One region of the Arthrobacter sp. R4 genome, then DNA from elsewhere that is predicted to be linked to it. Evidence: riboswitches for the same ligand, from Rfam matches in the RefSeq annotation. Region 1 holds a riboswitch; each other region holds the start of a gene.
What was found. Region 1 has a riboswitch for S-adenosylmethionine ahead of ACLKOZ_RS10630 (bifunctional o-acetylhomoserine/o-acetylserine sulfhydrylase). Riboswitches for the same ligand answer to the same signal wherever they lie in the genome.

Region 2: it holds a riboswitch for S-adenosylmethionine, as region 1 does, so the genes downstream of both, ACLKOZ_RS13660 (aminotransferase class V-fold PLP-dependent enzyme) here and ACLKOZ_RS10630 (bifunctional o-acetylhomoserine/o-acetylserine sulfhydrylase) in region 1, are expected to answer to the same signal.
Region 3: it holds a riboswitch for S-adenosylmethionine, as region 1 does, so the genes downstream of both, ACLKOZ_RS19025 (DUF1737 domain-containing protein) here and ACLKOZ_RS10630 (bifunctional o-acetylhomoserine/o-acetylserine sulfhydrylase) in region 1, are expected to answer to the same signal.

Annotation. Positions count from the first base shown of each region.
Region 1 covers NZ_JBLWIJ010000015.1:121,701-128,038, forward strand. The annotation lists gene ACLKOZ_RS10600 (NAD(P)/FAD-dependent oxidoreductase) at 1-443, shown strand, start outside; gene hutI (imidazolonepropionase) at 455-1,666, shown strand; gene ACLKOZ_RS10610 (DeoR/GlpR family DNA-binding transcription regulator) at 1,762-2,550, shown strand; gene ACLKOZ_RS10615 (histidine phosphatase family protein) at 2,563-3,243, opposite strand; gene ACLKOZ_RS10620 (CPBP family intramembrane glutamic endopeptidase) at 3,329-4,105, shown strand; gene ACLKOZ_RS10625 (VOC family protein) at 4,257-4,895, opposite strand; SAM riboswitch class IV at 5,068-5,183, shown strand; gene ACLKOZ_RS10630 (bifunctional o-acetylhomoserine/o-acetylserine sulfhydrylase) at 5,227-6,338, shown strand, end outside.
Region 2 covers NZ_JBLWIJ010000021.1:75,907-82,244, reverse strand. The annotation lists gene ACLKOZ_RS13695 (S1C family serine protease) at 1-281, shown strand, start outside; gene ACLKOZ_RS13690 (hypothetical protein) at 288-425, opposite strand; gene ACLKOZ_RS13685 (hypothetical protein) at 508-876, opposite strand; gene ACLKOZ_RS13680 (fluoride efflux transporter FluC) at 956-1,369, opposite strand; gene ACLKOZ_RS13675 (fluoride efflux transporter FluC) at 1,366-1,785, opposite strand; gene ACLKOZ_RS13670 (metal-dependent transcriptional regulator) at 1,786-2,499, opposite strand; gene ACLKOZ_RS13665 (class I SAM-dependent methyltransferase) at 2,531-3,289, opposite strand; gene ACLKOZ_RS13660 (aminotransferase class V-fold PLP-dependent enzyme) at 3,358-4,794, opposite strand; SAM riboswitch class IV at 4,830-4,943, opposite strand; gene hisN (histidinol-phosphatase) at 5,103-5,915, opposite strand; gene rsgA (ribosome small subunit-dependent GTPase A) at 6,014-6,338, opposite strand, start outside.
Region 3 covers NZ_JBLWIJ010000032.1:109,370-115,707, reverse strand. The annotation lists gene ACLKOZ_RS19055 (LysR family transcriptional regulator ArgP) at 1-534, shown strand, start outside; gene ACLKOZ_RS19050 (DUF1905 domain-containing protein) at 568-870, shown strand; gene ACLKOZ_RS19045 (RNA polymerase sigma factor) at 922-1,518, shown strand; gene ACLKOZ_RS19040 (CU044_5270 family protein) at 1,484-2,554, shown strand; gene ACLKOZ_RS19035 (O-succinylhomoserine sulfhydrylase) at 2,566-3,774, opposite strand; gene ACLKOZ_RS19030 (rhodanese-like domain-containing protein) at 3,775-4,185, opposite strand; gene ACLKOZ_RS19025 (DUF1737 domain-containing protein) at 4,182-4,439, opposite strand; SAM riboswitch class IV at 4,453-4,566, opposite strand; gene ACLKOZ_RS19020 (hypothetical protein) at 4,673-5,176, shown strand; gene ACLKOZ_RS19015 (acetyl-CoA C-acyltransferase) at 5,205-6,338, opposite strand, start outside.

The DNA.
Region 1 (6,338 bases):
TGCCTGAGCACAGCCCCATGGTGGCGGCAGCGGACAACACGTTCTACTTCCGCCGAGAGGGGACTGACGTGCTGGTTTCGCCTTCGGAAACTGTCCCCAGCGGGCCGGAGGACGCCCGGCCCCGGCCCGGCGACGTGGAGCGGCTGATCGCCAAGCTCAACCAGGTCACCACCCTCGGGATCGGCCAAATCCGCAATGCCTGGACCGGGCTCCGGACCGAAGCGGCCGACGGCGTGCCCGTGGCCGGCTTCGACGCGGAGGCCCGCGGGTTCTACTGGCTCGCCGGCCAGGGCGGTTACGGGTTCCAGACCTCGGCGGCCATGGCCGAGCTCGCGGCCGCCCAGATCCTCGCCGGGCAGGGCGCCGGGACCGACGTCGACAACAGTCCGGCATTCCGGACAGCGGAGGCGCTGGCCGCCACGCGCTGGTCCATTCGGCGCTGAAGAATAGACTCATGAGCACCCTGATCACCAATATCGCCGAGCTGATGACCCAGGACCTGGAACACCGGGTCCTGAAAAACGCCGCCATGGTGGTCGAAGGGGAACGGATTGAGTGGCTGGGTGCCGCCGCCTCAGCCCCGGCCGCCGATGACACCGTCGATGCCGGCGGCCGCGCGGTGCTGCCCGGCTGGGTCGACTCCCATACGCACCTGGTCTTCGCCGGGGACCGCACCGCGGAGTTCGAAGCCAGGATGGCGGGGGAGTCCTATTCGGCCGGTGGCATCGCTGTTACCGTCGACGCCACCCGGCATACGTCCGATTTCGACCTCACGAGGCTGGCGATGGCACGGGTTTCCGAGGCTGTCTCCCTGGGCACCACGTATCTCGAAACGAAGACCGGGTACGGGCTGGACACCGAAAACGAAGCACGGAGCGCCCGGATCGCCTCCACAGTGGTCGACGAAGTCACCTACCTTGGCGCACACCTGGTACCCGCCGGCTCGGACGCCGATGCCTACACGGAGCTCGTCTGCGGGCCCATGCTGGACGCCGTCCGGCCTTATGTCCGCTGGGCGGACGTCTTCTGTGAGGAGGGGGCCTTCACTGCCGAGCAGTCCCGCCGCGTACTTGAGGCGTGCCGGGATGCCGGGCTGGGGATCCGGGTACACGGCAACCAGTTGGGCCAGGGCCCCGGGGTGCAGCTGGCGGTGGATCTGGGCGCGGCGAGCGTGGACCACGTCAATTACCTGTCGGCTGAAGACGTGGCCGCGCTGGCTGAGAGTTGGGCCGGCTGGGACCCCGCAACGGGCACTGGCGCGCGCGGGACCGTGGCCATGTGCCTTCCCGCCTGCGACCTTTCTACCCGGCAGGCGCTGCCCCCGGCACGGGCAATGCTGGACGCCGGGGTGCAGCTGGCCCTGGCCTCCAACTGCAACCCCGGCACCTCCTACACCAGTTCCATGGCCTTCTGTGTGGCGACGGCGGTGCTGCAGATGCGGCTCAGCGTCCATGAGGCGGTCCGGGCCGCGACGTACGGCGGTGCGCTGGCGTTGCACCGGGACTCCGGGAACGACGCCGACGGCGAACGGGCGGTGGGATCCCTCGCCGTCGGACACCGGGCGGATCTGCACATGCTCAACGCACCCTCCGCCACCCATCTCGCCTACCGCCCGGGCATGCCACTCACGTACGCTGTGTGGCGGGCGGGTGTACGGGTGCGCTGAGCCTCAGGCAGTTTTTGACGCTTTATGATCGTTGTTGGTCTGATATAATCATGAAACGTCATAATCGAGTGACTGTTTGACGCTGAAAGGCCCCCATGACCCGTACCGACCGCCTGACGGCCATCCTGGATATCCTCGCGAAGACCGGCCAGGTCGAGGTTGAGGAGATCGTCTCACAGCTTGCTGTTTCGCCCGCCACGGCCCGCCGCGACCTGGACAGCCTGGCCAAGAGGCGGCTGCTGACCCGCACCCGGGGCGGCGCCACCACCGGAGCGCTCGCCTACGACCTTCCCGGGCGGTACAACCGAGACGACCACGCCGAAGCCAAGGAACAAATTGCCCAGGCGGCCTCGGCACTGATCAGGCCCGGGGCCGTGATCGGCCTGTGCGGCGGCACCACCAGCACCGCCCTGGCGCAGATCCTGGCAACCCGCGAGGACCTCAACGCCCCCGCCAACCAGCCAACGCTGACCGTCGTCACCAATGCGATCAACATCGCCTCGCAGCTGGCCGTCCGGCCCAACATCAAGGTCATGGTGACCGGCGGCATCCTGAATCCCCGCTCCTACGAGCTCGTGGGACCGTACACGGACATCATCATGCAGAAGGTGGTCCTGGATATCGCCTTCATCGGAGTCAACGGCATCGACCCGGTAGTTGGCCCCACGAACACCGGGGAAGGGGAGGCATCGGTGAATGCACTCCTTGCCAGCCGGGCCCGCGTGTCCTACGTGCTGGCCGATTCCTCCAAGGTGGGTGTACGTGCCTTCGCCACTATGGACGGCTACGACTTCACCCGCCTCATCACCGATGCCGGGATTTCTGCCGAGGACAAGGCAGCATTCGAGGCCAACGGAACCGAAGTGATCGTGGCGCCGCATTAGGACGCCATAGCGCTAGAACACCATGGGCGGGGCGTCCAGGACCGTCTCGTCCACCCGGCGTTCCACCCACTGGCTGAACGGAATGTCCAGTTCGTACTTGTCCGCGTCAGTCCGCACCAGGGTCCGCACGTCGGCGTTGTCCGGGTTGTTGAGGGACTCGAAGTACTCCACCGACCAGTGGAACCAACGCATGCAAAACAGCCGCATCGTCAGCCCATGGGTCACCAGCAGGGTGTTGGGCGCATAGTCCGGTTTGGACCAGTGGCGGTAGAGGGTTTCCATAAAGGAGGAGATCCGGTCGTAGACGTCGGAGCCGGACTCGCCTTCGCGGAAGCGGTAGAAGAAGTGGCCGTAGGCGTTGCGCAGTTCCTTCTGGTCCTCGATGTCTCCGCTGATCTGGAAGTTGGCCCAGTCCTGTTCCCGGAGGCGCGGCTCTTCGATCACCCGTTCCGTGAGGTTGCCGAGGTTGAGTGCTTCCAGGGTCTGATGGGCACGCAGGTACGGCGACACATAGACGCAGACCTGGCGGCCATCAAGTTCCCGGCGGATCCGTTCGCCTGCCGCGGTGGCCTGCTCCAGGCCCAGGGGAGTCAGCGGGATCCGGTAGTCCGGCACGCGGTTGTAAATGGACGTATCAGCGTTGGCCATGGACTGGCCATGCCGGATCATGATGATTTTCCCTGGCGCGCTCATAAGCCCCAAGCATAAGTCCTGTGCCCACGCCCTCCCGGGAAGCCCAAATCAGGAAAGAACCAGAAACTGCAGGCAAGATGGGAACATGCTGGTTCCCTCCCGCCGTCGGCTGCGGCTCGAAGTATGGATCGTCCTGGGCCTGTCGCTGGGGCAGTCCGCTGTCTACTCAGTGGTGCAGCTGCTGGATAAGATGACGCGCGCACCGCTGGCTGAAGGTACCTCCACGCTTAACCGCTCGCAGAGCACCCGCGAATACTTTGACCTCACCTACCAGCTGCTGGACATCGTCTTCGCGTTGGTTCCGGTCTTGCTGGTCATCTATTTCCTCACTGACCACCGGCAGTCCACCTCCGGTGCCCCGCAGGGCGGCTCGGCGTTCCGGAAGCTCGGCTTCGACTTTGCCCGGCCTGGTCGCGACGTGCTCCAGGGGCTGGGCCTCGCAGCGCTGATCGGCGTTCCGTCCCTGGGCCTATATGCTGCGGGCCGGGCCCTGGGCATCACCACCGCCATCATCCCCAGCGCACTGGATTCGTACTGGTGGACGGTGCCTGTGCTGATCCTGTCCGCCCTGCGGCATGCCGTCGTGGAGGAAGTCATTGTGGTGGGGTACCTCCTGAACCGCTTCGGCGCGTTCGGCTGGAGCGTTCCGCTGGCGATCTTCGCCAGTTCCATGCTGCGCGGCAGCTACCATCTCTACCAGGGCTTCGGGCCCTTCATTGGGAACGCTGTGATGGGGGTGGTCTTCGCCTGGCTGTACACCAGGACCCGGCGCGTTATGCCGCTGGTCATTGCCCACGCCCTGCTGGACATCGTGGCGTTTGTTGGCTTCAGCCTGTTTGGGAAGGCCGTCGGCCTCGGTTAGCCAGACTAAGGCCGGGGAAGTTAACCGGGGAAGTTAAAGGGATTCGGCCGCCATCGGTGGGTGGCATCGTTGGCACCCGCTGATGGCGGCCGAAGTATGTTGCCGGGCATGGTTGCCCGGCGGGCCGTGCTGGCCCGGCGGAAGAAAGCAATCAGATGGTGACTGCTCCGGAGGCGGTCTCGAACGTGACGGACAGGATGCCGGGGGTCCCGTGCGGAGCTACCCAGTCCACGGCGACGTCCTCAAGCGGCTTCTCCACCGGTTCGCCCAGCCATTCGGTCACCCGTGCAGCGGAACCGGCGATGGTCAGGCAGGACATCTTGACATTGCTGTCGTAGGCGTTGGACGGGTGGAGGGCGGGATCGCCTTCCCACTTGAGCATGTACGGGACCTGCGGGTCCGCGATCAGGCCCAGGATGCCGATCTGCTTCCAGACCAGTTCGCGGCCGTCGGGAAACTTGCGGTTTCCGTTGACCGCGGACCGGCCGAGGCGTGCTTCGAAGGGGGCGAGGTCGTCAACTTCGACGCACCACCCCATCCAGCCGCCGCCGGCAGCGGAGCGTGCCCGGACTGCCTGTCCGAACGGTGCCTTGTCCGATGCCGGGTGGTCAAGCACCTCGACTACTTCCAGATATTTGTGCCCCGCGAGAGGGATGATCATGTTCCGGGTTCCGAAACGGGGGTGCACTCCACCCTTTACGGCTTCAACGCCGAGGGCGGACGAAATACGTTCGGTGGTGGCAGCCAGGCCATCGTGTTCACAGGCGTAAGAGACGTGATCCATGCGCATGCCCTCATCTTGGCACTTTGTGATCGGGCTCTCAGCTAAGGGTAACCTTACCAACTTTGGAGTGCGTCACGAGTGGACATCGGGCTTTCCATCACCCCCGGGAAGAGCGCCGGGTGACCATGTTCGTCACAATGCTGTTGCGCGCCGTCGAACGGTTCCTACACTGAACGCAGGTCATGAGCGCCAGCGCCAAGCCCCGGCTCGCTGGCCGGCAACCCTCCATCCGCGGTGGGGTGCCCCGGGTGAGGACCTGGCTGCCCGGCAACGGCCGGGCGGCAAGCGCGGCCCGTGGTGCTCCCAGCATGCCGGGCCCATGTCAAAGGAGCCTTGAATGTCCGACGGATGGTCTTTTGAAACCCGCCAGATCCACGCCGGCCAGGAGCCGGACAGCGCCACAGGGGCGCGTGCCCTCCCGATCTACCAGACGACGTCGTTCGTCTTCCCGAGTGCCGAAAGCGCCGCCAACCGCTTCGCGCTCGCAGAATTGGCCCCGATCTATACGCGGATCGGCAACCCCACCCAGGACGCCGTGGAGCAACGGATCGCCAGCCTGGAAGGCGGGTTGGCTGCCCTCCTGTTGAGCTCGGGGCAGGCGGCCGAAACCTTCGCCATCCTCAATATCGCCGAAGCCGGGGACCATGTGGTGGCAAGCCCCAGCCTTTATGGCGGCACGTACAACCTGCTGGGGTACACGCTGAAGAAGTTCGGCATCTCGGTGACGTTCGTGGAGGACCCGGATAACCTGGACCAGTGGCGCGAGGCCGTCCGCCCGAACACCAAACTGTTCTTTGCCGAGGTCGTGTCCAACCCGCGCCAGGATGTCCTCGATATCGAAGGGGTGTCCCGGACCGCCCACGAGGCCGGCGTTCCGTTGGTGGTGGACAATACGCTCTCCACGCCGTACCTCATACGCCCGCTGGAGTGGGGCGCCGATATTGTGGTCCACTCGGCCACCAAATACCTTGGCGGACACGGATCGGCGATCGCGGGGGTGATCGTGGACTCCGGCAACTTCGACTTCGGTCAAGACCCGGAGAGGTTCCCTGGTTTCAACACCCCGGATCCCACCTACAACGGCCTGGTCTATGCCCGTGACCTTGGCGCCGGCGGCGCCTTGGGCGCCAATCTGTCCTACATCCTCAAAGCCCGCGTCCAGCTCCTCCGAGACCTTGGCTCCGCAGTATCGCCCTTCAACGCGTTCCTCATCGCCCAGGGCCTGGAGACGCTGAGCTTGCGGGTGGAGCGGCACGTTGAGAACGCTGTTGCGGTGGCGCAGTGGCTGGAAGCCCGTGACGACGTCGAGTCGGTCGCGTACGCGGGGCTGCCTTCGAGCCCCTGGTACGAGCGCGGACGCAAGTACGGCCCCAAGGGCACAGGAGCCGTGGTGGCCTTCAACCTGGCCGGCGGGGCCGAGGCGGGCAAGCGGTTTGTGGACGCCTTGGA
Region 2 (6,338 bases), on a different contig from region 1:
GCACGCCCATCCGCCTAAATGCCAGTGCCGTGGTTCGGACCGGGCAGCGGGACGGGCTGCGCGTGGTGGAGGTCCTGGCAGGTTCACCCGCGGACCGGGCAGGCCTGGCGGCGGGTGACATCATCCTGACAGCAGGCGGCCGTCCCGTCAGCAACGCTGAAAGCCTGCAGAAGCTGCTGTTCGCCGACGCTATCGGCCAGCCCCTGCGGATTGCGGTACTGAGGGACGGCAAAGAAACTGACCTTGTTGCCGTGCCCGAAGAAATGGCGGCTAACGGGTAGTGGCCGCTACCGGCGCTTCTTCAGGTGCGCGACCGGATCCTGCGGGCCGTCAATGGGGCTCTTGGCCTTCTTTTCGGCGCGTTTCTCTTTGATAGTCTTGACCGGCTTCTTGGACAGATTCTGGTGAGGTGTCTTGTCAGGCATGGCGTGCTCCCTTATTAGGCGGGACGGCGTACGTCCCATCTCGTAAATTACGCCTGATTCGCCCTTAAGGAAATGCCCGGATTCAGTCCGGGACGGCGACGTCCGCGATGCCCACAAAACGGGTCCCAACGCCGTCGAACTCGCTGCGGACAAAGCCCGGACGTGGGGGCGGCAGCTCACCGGGAGGATGGTGACCGCAGCTGACATAGGTAAACTCGGGCCACCATTTTTTTGGCCGCGCCGCTTCCTCGTAGCCGCACACGGCACATTCCAGATGAACCCACACCGGACGCTTCCCGGTGCGGTTTGCCCGCGATTGGACAAGCCAGGGCGGCGGGTTGTCCAGGATTTCGCCGAGGTCGGCTTCCGTCAGCCATTTTGGGATGCCATGGCGTTGGGCCATCTCCAGGGGTACATCGAGGGCAATTGCCGCGTCACGTCTGCTAATCATCACAGTCAACGATACGGGACTGCGTTAGAGGCCGCCGCCGCCCACCAGGCAACCGGAAGCACAGAGTGCGCTGATTCAGCTAGGACGCAAGGGCGATGCCCACAGCAGCAGCGGCGAATCCCGCGACCAGATTGGCCGCCACGTTCAAGGCTGCTGCGGCAATCCGGGATTCAGCCAGCAGCCTGATGGTGGCGGTTGTCCACGAACTAAAAGTAGTCAGGCCGCCGGCGAGGCCAGTTGCCACAGCGGCATGGAGGTCTTCGGGCAGTCCCAGCCGTCCTGTCATTCCAACGGAGAGCCCTATGATCAGGCACCCGGCTACGTTGACCACCAGGGTGGCCCACGGCCAGTGCTGCGGCGTCCGACCGGCGGCGTCCTTGGCGCGCGGGCCCGTGGAGGTAGCGGCGGGCCGATGAGCGAACCAGCTGTCCACGGCGAAGCGCAGCAGAGCACCGGCCACGCCGAAGACGCCTACCAGCATTGCGGCGGTCACGCAGGGGCTCCGGAGCGGTCGGCCAGCACTTTGCCCGTCCTCCAGCCAGCGGCCGCGGCGCCGAACCCCAGCAGAAGTGACAGGCCGAGGTACGCAATCCACACCAGGTGGAGGTTGGCACGGGAGAACTGATCCACCGCGAACACCACTGCGGAAAACGTCGTGAAGGATCCCAGCAGACCGGGCCCGAGCCCCGCCCGGAGCCAGAAAGCAATGCGGGGCCTGGCGATCCAGAACGTAGTCAGGGCTGCCAGGACAAAGCTCCCGGCCACATTGATGCCCAGCGTGGTCCAGGGCATCATTCCCGCGGCATCAGGGAAGGCCAGGCCCAGGCCGTACCGGAGTTCGGTCCCGAGGAGTCCGCCGCCGGCCACCGCCAGCCATGCACGCCAGCCAGGGGTCCCAGTGCCGGCCATTCAGCCGTTTCCGAGGACGCAGCCGGCGTGCGGCGCGTCGCTGTGCACCCACAAGGCCGAGGTGATTTCATCAGCGAGGTCATACTCCCGGGTCTTACCCGCGGAGCTGATTCGCACTACAAGTGCCCCGCCGAATGGCTTGCGACCCACTACCTCCACCTCGGCGTCGAGGTCGATTTCCTCGGCAGACAGGTACCGGAGCAAGTCAGGGTTCTCATCGCTGATTCGGGTGATCCGGCCGGTGTGTCCCTGATCCAATTCATTCATCAGGTGGGCGTGTGGCATCCGGACCGTGCCATCGGCGCCGGGGATGGGGTCGCCGTGGGGATCCCGAAGTGGATTTCCCAGTTTCGCCGCCATCCGCTCAATAAACGTGTCCGAGACGGCGTGTTCGAGATGCTCGGCCTCATCATGGACCTCATCCCAGCTGTAGCCAAGCTGTTGGACCAGATAGGTTTCGATCAGCCGGTGCCGCCTGACCATGGAGAGCGCAAGCCGCACGCCGGCGTCGGTGAGGGTGATTGCGCTGTACGGCTTGTGGTCCACCAGGCCCTGGTCCTTGAGCTTGCGGACCATCTCGGACACGGAGGAGTTTGCCACACCCAGCCGTTGCGCAAGTTGGGAGGAGGTAATGGGTTTGTCCTGCCACTCCGTGAAGGAGTAGATGACCTTGACGTAGTCCTCGATGGAGGAGGAGGGCGCGCTGGTCTTCACGACACCAAGCCTACCCGTTGCGCGGAGGGCGTCACGCTTTTGCGGCCCGCCATGTCAGGGTGAGGTAGGGCAGTCCCAGGCCCGCGCCGGGGGAGTGTCCCAGATGGTCGTGGAGGTACCAGTCCAGGTTGGCGAGGACCTTGGCGCGGGTGGTATCGCCGGAACGGAGGTAGTAGCTCCGCGACTTGGCAAGCTCCATGATCTCTGTCGTGGTGAGCGCGTCTTCCCAGCGGGTGACATGGCTTTCCAGCTCCACGAACTCCGGTCCCAAGGGCGGCTGGAAGTGCGGCCGGTAGACATCCCCGGCGTGCATGATGCGGGAAAGCCGGTGAACCCAAGGGACTGAAGTGTCCAACTGGTTCCAGATCAGCCCCAACCTTCCGCCGGCGCGGAGAACCCGTGAAAGCTCCGTACTGGCGGCCAGGGGATCGCACCAGTGCCAGGCCTGCGCCACGCTGACGACGTCGAATGAGGAGTCCCCGAATCCCGTCGCCTCGGCAGTGCCCACAGTTGCCGCAACGCCGGGGTGCAGGATCCGCAACTGGTCGAGCATGTCGGCGGAGGGGTCCACGGCGGAAACGGACAATCCGCGGTCGAGCAGCAGGACCGTGAATTTTCCGGTGCCGGCGCCCACGTCCAGGGCATCCCGGGCCCCCGCCGGAATAAGCCAGTCGGCCGAATCGCCGGGGTAACCGGGGCGCACGCGTTCGTAGTGTTCGCCTCCGTCCTGGAAGCTCTGTCCAAGCTCCTGACGGCGTACGTGGTCAAGTTTGGGGCCACCCCGTGCCACGTGCAGCCTCCTTCGCCAGATGCCCTTGGGTATCCTTCGAATTTACCGCATGGGCGGGGTAACCCGGGTCAGTCGTCGATGCAGGGGGCAGCGCCTGCCGTGCCAGGCGTATTGGGTGCCCAGTCCGGGTATTTGCGGGTGTCGTTAGCCGGAACCCAGCGACCCGAGTCAACCACATAGTCCCAGCCCAGGCCGGTTCGGCGGAGTTCCTCGATGCCAGCCAGGAGACGCTGGGCGTCTTCGAGGCGGGACCCTACGCCGAAGCTTGCCCGCAGGGAGCCGGAAGGGAGGCCCAGGCGCTTCAGCAGGGGGTGGGCACAGAACCGGCCGTCGCGGAGGCCTACGCCGTGTTCTGCTGACAGGTAGGCAGCCACCAGGCCGGCGTCGTAGCCTTCCACCGAGAAGTTCACTACGCCGATGGTGTCGGTGTCCGGATCGGTGTCCTTGAAGATCTGGTGTACCGTCACGCCTTCGATCTTCTGCAGTCCCTCCACCAGGAACGACCGGATAGCCGACTCGTGGGCGTGCCACCGGTCCTGATCCAGCGATGCGATGACCTGGGTGGCGCGAGCCAGTGTGGCTGCGCCCAGGACGTTGGGCGAACCGCCCTCGTGCCGGGCTGGGCCGGTGGCCCAGCTGACGCCGTCGAGCCTGGCCTCCCGCACCGCGCCGCCACCGGCAAGATGCGGCGTACCCGCGTCGAGCCAGTCCGACCGCCCCACGAGGACGCCTGCGCCGAAGGGCGCGTAGAGCTTGTGGCCCGAGAAAGCGAGGTAGTCGACGTCGTCGGCGCTGATGTTGATCCGGCGATGTGGCGCGAGCTGCGCGGCATCGACGACGATCCGGGCGCCGTGCTGGTGGGCAAGGGCGGCGAGGGCACGGATGGGCAGGATTTCGCCGGTGACGTTGGAGGCGCCCGTGACGGCGAGCAGGCTGATTCCGCCCTGTTCCAGTTCGGCACCGAGGGCCTCGATGGTGCCGGCCACGGTGTCGGCCGCAACGACGCTGCGGTGCGGGACGCCCTGCCACGGCAGGAGGTTGGCGTGGTGCTCGATGTCGAGGTACAAAACCTCCCCCGTGGGGCGGCCGTCCGCGGACGGAAGGCACCCGGCGAGGAGGTTCAGGGAGTCCGTGGTGTTCCTGGTGAAGATGACGGAGTCACCGGGCCGGCCTCCCACGAAGTCACGCACGATGTTCCGGGCGTTCTCGTAGACGGACGTGCTGATCTGGGATGCGTAGCCGGCGCCGCGGTGGACGCTGGCGTAGAACGGCAGGATCTCGTTGAGGTAGGCGGAGACAACCGAGAGGGCCGGGGCGGAGGCGCCGTAGTCCAGGTTGGCGTAACGCACGTGGCCGCCCTGGATCAGCGGGGCCTGGATTTCGGCGCCGGTGACGGCGGAGAGCGGCCGTCCCGCAACGGCGAGCCGTTCGCTGAACAGGGCTGCGGTCTCGTTTGCGGCCAGGGTACGGACGGCGGAGTTGGGGGAGACGGTGGCTGTTGTCACAGAGACCTCACTTTAGAGGGACTCCCTGTCCCGGGAATCCGCGCTTGCCGGGTCCGTTCCGGACCGGCCTGGTCGTCACCCGGGGCACCCCACCGCGAATGGAGGGTTGCCGGCCAGCAAACCGGGGTTTCGCGCTGGCACTCGTGACCTGTTAAGAGCGTAGAACATGGGCGGGGCGGGCAGGAAGCCCGTCCGAATGTTAAGGCTTTTGTTACGCGCGGATGGAAATACCCATGGTTATCCGAAGATACGACGGCGGACGCCCCCATCAGGAGGCGTCCGCCGTTGATAATTCGGCACTTGGGCTGCTAGAGGAGGTCGTCCAGGTCAGGGTTGAGCCGTTTGAGGACTTCCGAATGCAGGATGGAGTTCGTCGCAAGCGCGTTGCCGCCAAACGGACCGTCTTCACCCTCGAGGGAGGTGAAGCGGCCGCCGGCCTCCACCACGATCGGGACCAGTGCCGCCATGTCGTAGAGATTCAGCTCCGGCTCACACGCGATGTCCACGGAGCCTTCGGCCACCATGCAGTAGGACCAGAAGTCGCCGTAGGCACGCGTGCGCCAGACGTCTTCGGTGAGGCCAAGGAAGTCATCCAGGTTCCCGCGGTCCTTCCAGCCGCTCAGGCTGGAGTAGGACAGGGAAGCGTCCGAGAGTTTCGACACGTCTGAGACCTTCAGCCGGGTGGCCGCAGCCAGTGACCGGCCCATGTAGGCGCCTGCGCCCTTGGCAGCCCACCAGCGCTTGCCCAGGGCAGGGGCACTGACGACGCCGACGACGGGCTCTCCTTCGTCCACAAGCGCAATCAGTGTTGCCCACACCGGTACGCCACGGACAAAGTTCTTGGTGCCGTCGATGGGGTCGATGATCCAACGCCGGGAGCCATGGCCTGAACTGCCGAATTCCTCGCCCAGGACCGCATCGCGGGGGCGGGAACGGGAAAGCTGGCCACGGATGGCTTCTTCGGCGGCCTTATCGGCATCAGTGACCGGGGTCAGGTCCGGCTTGGTCTCGACGTGGAGGTCCAGTGCCTTGAAGCGGCTCATGGTCTGGTCGTCCACGGAATCGGCCAGCACGTGGGCCAGGCGCAGGTCATCGTTGTAGCTCGAAGCGGGTTGGATCATGGTTCCAAACTACCGTCAAAGCGCCGTGTGGTTGGGGACCCCGGCTTCGGGCGGCGTCCTGAACAGCCCGGGCGCTGCTCCCAGCCCGGCCGGGCGGGTCAGTTGACGCTGCCCAATTCCTTGGTTTCTTGCCCCTCCATGCGGGGATCGGTGCCGAGCAGGCGCCGGAGGGACGCGAGCCTGGCAGGTCCGGTTGGGCCCGCATGGCCTTCGGCAACCCAGGAGTCCAGGCCGCAGTTGACTGCGCTGGCATTGTGTTTGCAGCCCCGCTCGCACGCATCAGTGCCCGGCTCCAGGTCCGGAAAGGAGCGGAGGATGCGGTCTGCGTCGACATGCGCCAGTCCGAAGGACCGGATGCCGGGGGTGTCGATGATCCAGCTTCCAGCAGGGGCGTCGGCCAGCTTTAGGGCCAGGGCTGAGGAG
Region 3 (6,338 bases), on a different contig from region 1:
GAAATCCACAGGGAAGACGAACAGCATTCAACGCAGCTACTGCGCGCCGGGACGGTGATGGCCGCTGTGACCGCTAGCCCGGACCCGGTGCAGGGCTGCAGCGTGGCCCTGCTGGGAGCCTTGAGATACCGCGCGGTCGCCAGTCCGGGCTATGTCCGGCGATGGTGGCCGGACGGCGCTGACCTCAGGGCCGGCAGCCTTGCCCCGGTGATGGACTTTGACCGCAAGGACGACCTGCAGGACGGGTTCTTTCGCAACCTGACCGGAACGGAACTGAACGCACCGCGGCACTATGTGCCGACGTCGGCAGAGTTCGCGCAGGCAATCCGCCTGGGATTGGGGTGGGGGCTGTTGCCGGAGCAGCAGTGCCTGGCCGACATTCGGGGCGCCGCCCTCATCGAACTGGCCCCGGCGCACCCTGTCGATGTGGCCTTGTATTGGCAGCGGTGGAAGATCGACTCCCCGGTGCTCAACCAGCTCTCCGACGCAGTCCGGGAGACGGCGTTCCAGCAACTCCGCCAACCCGGGGCCTGACCAGCCGCATAGGTGCCATGCCATACTCAGGCCGTGACGTCGTCGCACTCGTTCCGTGCCGAATTGTGGCTCTATCCGGGAGAAGCCGGATGGCACTTCCTCACCCTTCCGGAGGTCATTGCCGACGACCTCCGCGAGGAAGCGGCTCCGCTCCGGAAGGGCTTCGGCTCGGTCAAAGTCACAGCCGAAATTTCCGGCCACACGTGGCAAACCTCAGTCTTCCCGGACGGCAAGTCCGGCTCGTACCTGCTGCCGGTGAAGAAAGCGATCAGGACTGCGGCCCGCATCACCGCAGGGGACACAGTAGCTGTTAACCTCGAAATCCGGCCCGAGTAGCAGGAATGGGAGCTCCGTGAACCCTTTTGCGGCCAGCGGGCAATACATAGTGTGAGCACAGACAACGACATCATCAGGCGGTCCCGGGACAGCCCCCAAGTTTTCGGGGAGTTGTACGACAGATACGCCTCAGTCATCTACAGATACGCCGCAAGAAGGGCTGGTGATTTCGCCGCCGACGACGTCACATCCGAGACCTTTCTGGTCGCCTGGGAACAACTTGAAACCTACGATCTGGACCGGGAGGATGCCCGGCCGTGGCTTTTCGGGATCGCCACAAACTTGCTCCGGCGGCACCACCGCGCCGAAGCCAAGATTCTCAGAACCGCAGGAAAAGCGGCTCTGCGGGAAGCCGTCGCCGACGATTCGGACCGGATTGCCGCCCAAGTGGACGCCGTTGTGGCGACCGCTGGCATTGCTCGCAGCCTGAAAGCTATGGCGGCCATAGACCGGGAAACGCTGCTGCTCTACGCCTGGGCGGACCTGACCTACGAGGGCATCGCCGTGGCCATGGACGTACCGGTGGGAACCGTGAGGTCCCGTCTGAACCGTGCCCGACGAACACTGCGGACCCGGCTCAACCTCGAAATACTTGATGAAACGGAGAACGACCATGAACGATTTACAGCTGCTCCGCGAAATGCGTAGCGACGTCGGCTCCGCCCCGCCGACAACTTTGGCACGCGGACGCAACAGACTCATGTCCAAGATCAGTTCCGACTCCGACTCCGGCCCCGAGGCAACGGCCACAACGTACGCCCCGGCCAACGTTCGCCCGATCCGCTTCCGGCGCCGTGTCCTGATCGCTTCGGCAGCTGCAGCCCTGCTCGTGGGGGGAATCGTCGTGGCAGATGTAGTCAGGCCCAGTGGTCCGGGAGCAACCGCCGAAGCAGCCGAGGTCCTGAACAACGCCGCGGCAGCAACCATCCAGACCTCCGACCCGGAAGTGGGACCCGGCCAGTACCTGAAGATCGATACCACAGCGGTCTACGCCGCCGGAGTCGCTTTGGGGGACCCCGGAGCAGGCGGCCGTTCGGTGGAGTGGCTGGACAAATCTTCGGACCAGCTTTATGTCCCAGCCGACCATGCCTCCGAATGGATCTGGAACCGCGAAGCCCGCATCCCGACGACGTTCTTCAGCGAGGAAGCCAAAGCGGAGGCCACCAAATACCAGCAATCCCAGTCTGAAAACCCCCACGGCGCGGGAGAACTGCTCCGGGCACCGGGAGGTAACTTCTACGGAGGACCGCGGCTGCTGTTCGCCGGCTTGCCCCTGGAGGAAGGCGTGAAGAATCTGCCCCGCGACCCCCAGGCACTCCTGGACACCATTCGACAGCGAGGCAAACAAGGCAGGCCGGAAGCCGAAACGTTGGAAAGCATTGCCGCCGCCCTGCAGACCGGAATCGTCCCGGCGGACCTTCGCGCTGCACTGTACAAAGCGGCCGCGCTCATTCCCGGAGTCACCGTCGTAGACAAGGAGGCGAACCTAGACGGCAAGGTAGGCACAGCGATCGGGATCGAGCATCCGGACAGGGAAACGCGGACGGACATCATCATTGATCCCGACACAGGGCTGCTGATCGGAGAACGAGTGGTCACGCTGACACCTGGCGAGACCTTCCCAGCCGGAACAGCGACCGCTTGGACCTCGGTTGAGACCTCAGTGGTCAATTCCGCCCCGTAAGCAGGCGCCGATCAGATCTGCTTGAGCGCCTGTTCGAGGTCGCGGATGAGGTCGTCCGCGTCCTCAAGGCCCACGGACAGCCGCACCACGCCGTCGCTGAGCCCGATGGCGGCGCGGCCTTCGGGACCCATGGCACGGTGGGTGGTGGTGGCCGGGTGCGTGATGAGGGACTTGGCATCGCCCAGGTTGTTGGAGATGTCGATGATCCGCAGCGCGTCCAGCAGCGCAAAGGCGGCGTCCTTGCCGGAGCGGCCGTCCGTCGTGGCGAGCTCCAGGGTGAGGACGGTGCCGCCGGCCTTCATCTGCTTGGCGGCGAGCTCATACTGCGGGTGCGATTTCAGCATGGGGTACTTGACCCAGCTGACGGCAGGCTGCTGTTCGAGCCATTCGGCCAGCCGCAGCGCCGTGGCTGAGGAATGGTTCACGCGCAGGGCCATGGTTTCCAACCCCTTGGTAAGTACCCAGGCGTTGAAGGCGGACAGCGACGGGCCGGTGTGCCGCATGAGCTGCTTGACCGGCCCGTCGATGAATTCCTTGGTGCCCAGGATGGCGCCGCCCATGACCCGGCCCTGGCCGTCGATGTGCTTGGTGCCTGAGTACACAATCACGTCTGCACCGAGCTGGCCGCAGCGCTGCAGCAGGGGTGTGGCAAAGACGTTGTCGACGACGACGGTAGCGCCGGCGGCGTGCGCCAGTTCGCTGACCGCGGCGATGTCCACGATTTCCTGCATCGGGTTGGACGGCGATTCGAAGAACACTGCCGTGGTGGGCTCCGACAGGGCCGCGCGCCACTGCTCCAGGTCCGGTCCGTCGACGAATACCGTCTCAACACCCCAGCGGGGCAGGATCTCGTTCAGGATCACAAAGCAGGAGCCGAACAGTGAGCGGGCTGCCACTACGCGGTCGCCAGCGGCCAGCAGGGCACCCAGGGCGGTGAACACGGCGGACATTCCCGACGCCGTTGCGAAGCACGCCTCAGTGCCTTCGAGCAGGCGGAGCCGTTCCTGGAAGGTGGCCACGGACGGGTTGCCGTAGCGGGAGTAGACAAAGCGCTCGTCCTCGCCGGTGAAGGCGCGCTCCGCTGCGGCGGCGGACTCGTAGACGAATCCGGAGTTCAGGAACACCGGTTCGGTGGTCTCCTGGAAGTTGGTGCGGTCCAGCCCGCCGCGGACGGCCTGGGTGTCAGGGCTCCAGCCGGCGGCATCTTCGTTGAAGGTCACTTAGTTCTTTCCCAGGTTGGTTGGCAGGCCGCGGTTCTTCCAGCCGTTGACGGTGCGCTCGCCGTAGCGGTCCGGTTCGCCTTCGAAGCCCTCCAGGACGTTGTAGGAGGTGAAGCCGGCCTGCGTCGCGGCGATGGCGGCCGAGATGGAGCGCTGGCCCGAGCGGCAGATGAACAGGAGTTCGGTGCCGGTGTCCTCCGGCGCCTGCTGCCTCAGGTCGGTGAGGAACTCGGGGTTGGGAATGCCGCCAGGGAACGTCCACTGTATGAACAGGGGGTCGTTGTCGGTTGCCTTGGTGTCAGGGATGCCGATGTGCGCCCACTCACCCTCGGTGCGGACATCCACCAGGATGGCGCCCTGTTCCAGCTTGGTCCAGGCTTCCTGCGGGGTGAGGTCTCCGGCGTAGCTCACGCGTGGCCCTCGCCTTCGAACTCAAGGTCTTCCACGGCGGTGGCGACGGCGGCGTCCGCACTGGCGATGGCGGCCGGGAGGATGAGTGCCTGCGCCACAATCACCTGGCCGCCGTTGGACGTGGCAGCCGGGCTGCCATGCAGGACATAGCCTTCGGCCAGGGCGGTGGAAATCCGCTCACAGAAATTACGGTCGTCCGGGCCTGTGATGAGCCGGTACGACAGTTTTTCTTCAGGGGCAGGTGCGTCAGACACGACGGATCTCCTTCTCTCACGCTTGCAACTCGAATGTCGATATGCCGAGTATTCACCTGAGGCACCCCGCCGCGAAAGGGAGGGTTGCCGACCGGCCAGTCAGGGCTTGGCGCCGGTTCTCATTACTCCTCAAAAACGTAACACTTGGCCCGCCTGGCCGCACCGCCGCCGTCGTCATGTTCCGTAACCAACACGTGCTTCCGCGGCCGTCACCCGGACGGGACAATCAGTTCATGGGGAAATCCGGGCGGGGACTGGCTTCATTCGCTCGTTTGAGGACTGCCGCTGCATTCCTCGTACTGGCAACGGTGGCCACTGGCTTGAGTGGTTGCCGGGACGTCTTCGCGCCGCCGCCCTGCATGCCGCCCGCGTACACAGTCACGCCGTCGGAAGCCAAGCCCGGTGAGCAGGTTACGGTCAGCGCGCAGGACACCAGCTGCGATGCCCGCTACGGGCAAAACGCGCAGGTCCAGGTGACGGTGCGGGACGCCTTTGGATCGCTGATGCTGGAGGAACTCGCACCCATGAGCGACGACGGCGCGTTTACTTTCGTGTTCACCGTCCCGCCGGGCGCGGCTCCCGGCAAGGCGGCAGTGGGGGCGCACCCGTACAACCTGGATTGGTGCGACGACACCGGGGTTAACAACCGGGCCGGCGCGGGGCCCAGGACGCTTGTCCTGGTCTCGTGTGCCGAGCGCCTGGTGCCGTTGCTAATACTGGCGGGTACCGGGGCCTGAGCAGCGCCGACGCCCGTGGGGACGGGCGTCAGGCCCTGAGGATGAGGGCCTCGCCCTGGCCGCCGCCGCCGCACAAGGCCACGACGCCGATGCCGCCGCCGCGCCGTTTCAGCGCCAGGGCCTGGTGCAGGACCAGCCGTGCCCCCGATGCGCCGACGGGGTGGCCCAGCGCGATCGCCCCGCCCTCGGCGTTGATCTTCTCCGCCGAAATGCCAAGGTCCTGGGCTGACTGGATGATCACCGAGGCGAACGCTTCGTTGATTTCCACCAAGTCCAGGTCCTCCACCGAAATCCCTTCTGCGCGGAGTGCTTTTTCGATGGCGCGGGACGGCTGGGAATGCAATGAGCCGTCCGGCCCGGCTGTCTGCCCGTGGGCGCCGATCTCGGCAATCCAGGTGAGCCCCGCCCGTTCGGCGGCCGCCTTGCTGGCCACCACGACGGCGGCCGCGCCGTCGGAGAGGGGAGAGGCGGAACCTGCGGTGATGGTGGCTGAGTCTGCCGTGGAAAAGGCGGGCTTGAGCGCCGCCAGGGCCTCCGCCGTCGTGCCCGGCCGGATCCCCTCATCGGCATCGACGGTGACGGCAGGGCCGCGGCGCTGCGGGATATCCAGGGGAACGATCTCTTCGGCGAGCAGTCCTGCATTCCGCGCTGTTTCGGCCCTCTGGTGGGAGCGGGCGGCAACTTCGTCCTGCTCCCCGCGGCTGATCCCGCGCTCAGCATTGCCTGCATCGGTGGCGGCGCCCTGCAGGATTCCGGAGATGGGATCCTGGAGGGCGTCGTGGTTCAGGGAATCCACCAGCGGGGTATCGCCGATGGCCACGCCGGTGCGCAGGCGGGGCAGCAGGTGCGGGGCGTTGGTCATGGATTCCTGGCCGGCGGCCACGACGAAATCAGCCTCCCCGGCGCGGATCATCCGGGCCGCGTCGATCACGGCGGTCAGCCCGGAAAGGCAGAGTTTGTTGATGGTGACCGTGGGGACATCCCAGCCGATGCCTGCCGCCAGGCTTGCCTGCCGGGCCGGTCCCTGGCCGGCTCCTGCCTGGATGACCTGCCCCACGATTACCGCATGTACCTGCCCCGGCGCCACACCTGCGCGTTCCAGCGCATGGCGGATCGCATGTGCGCCCAGTGCGCTGGAGGAGAGGGAAGACAGGCTGCCGCG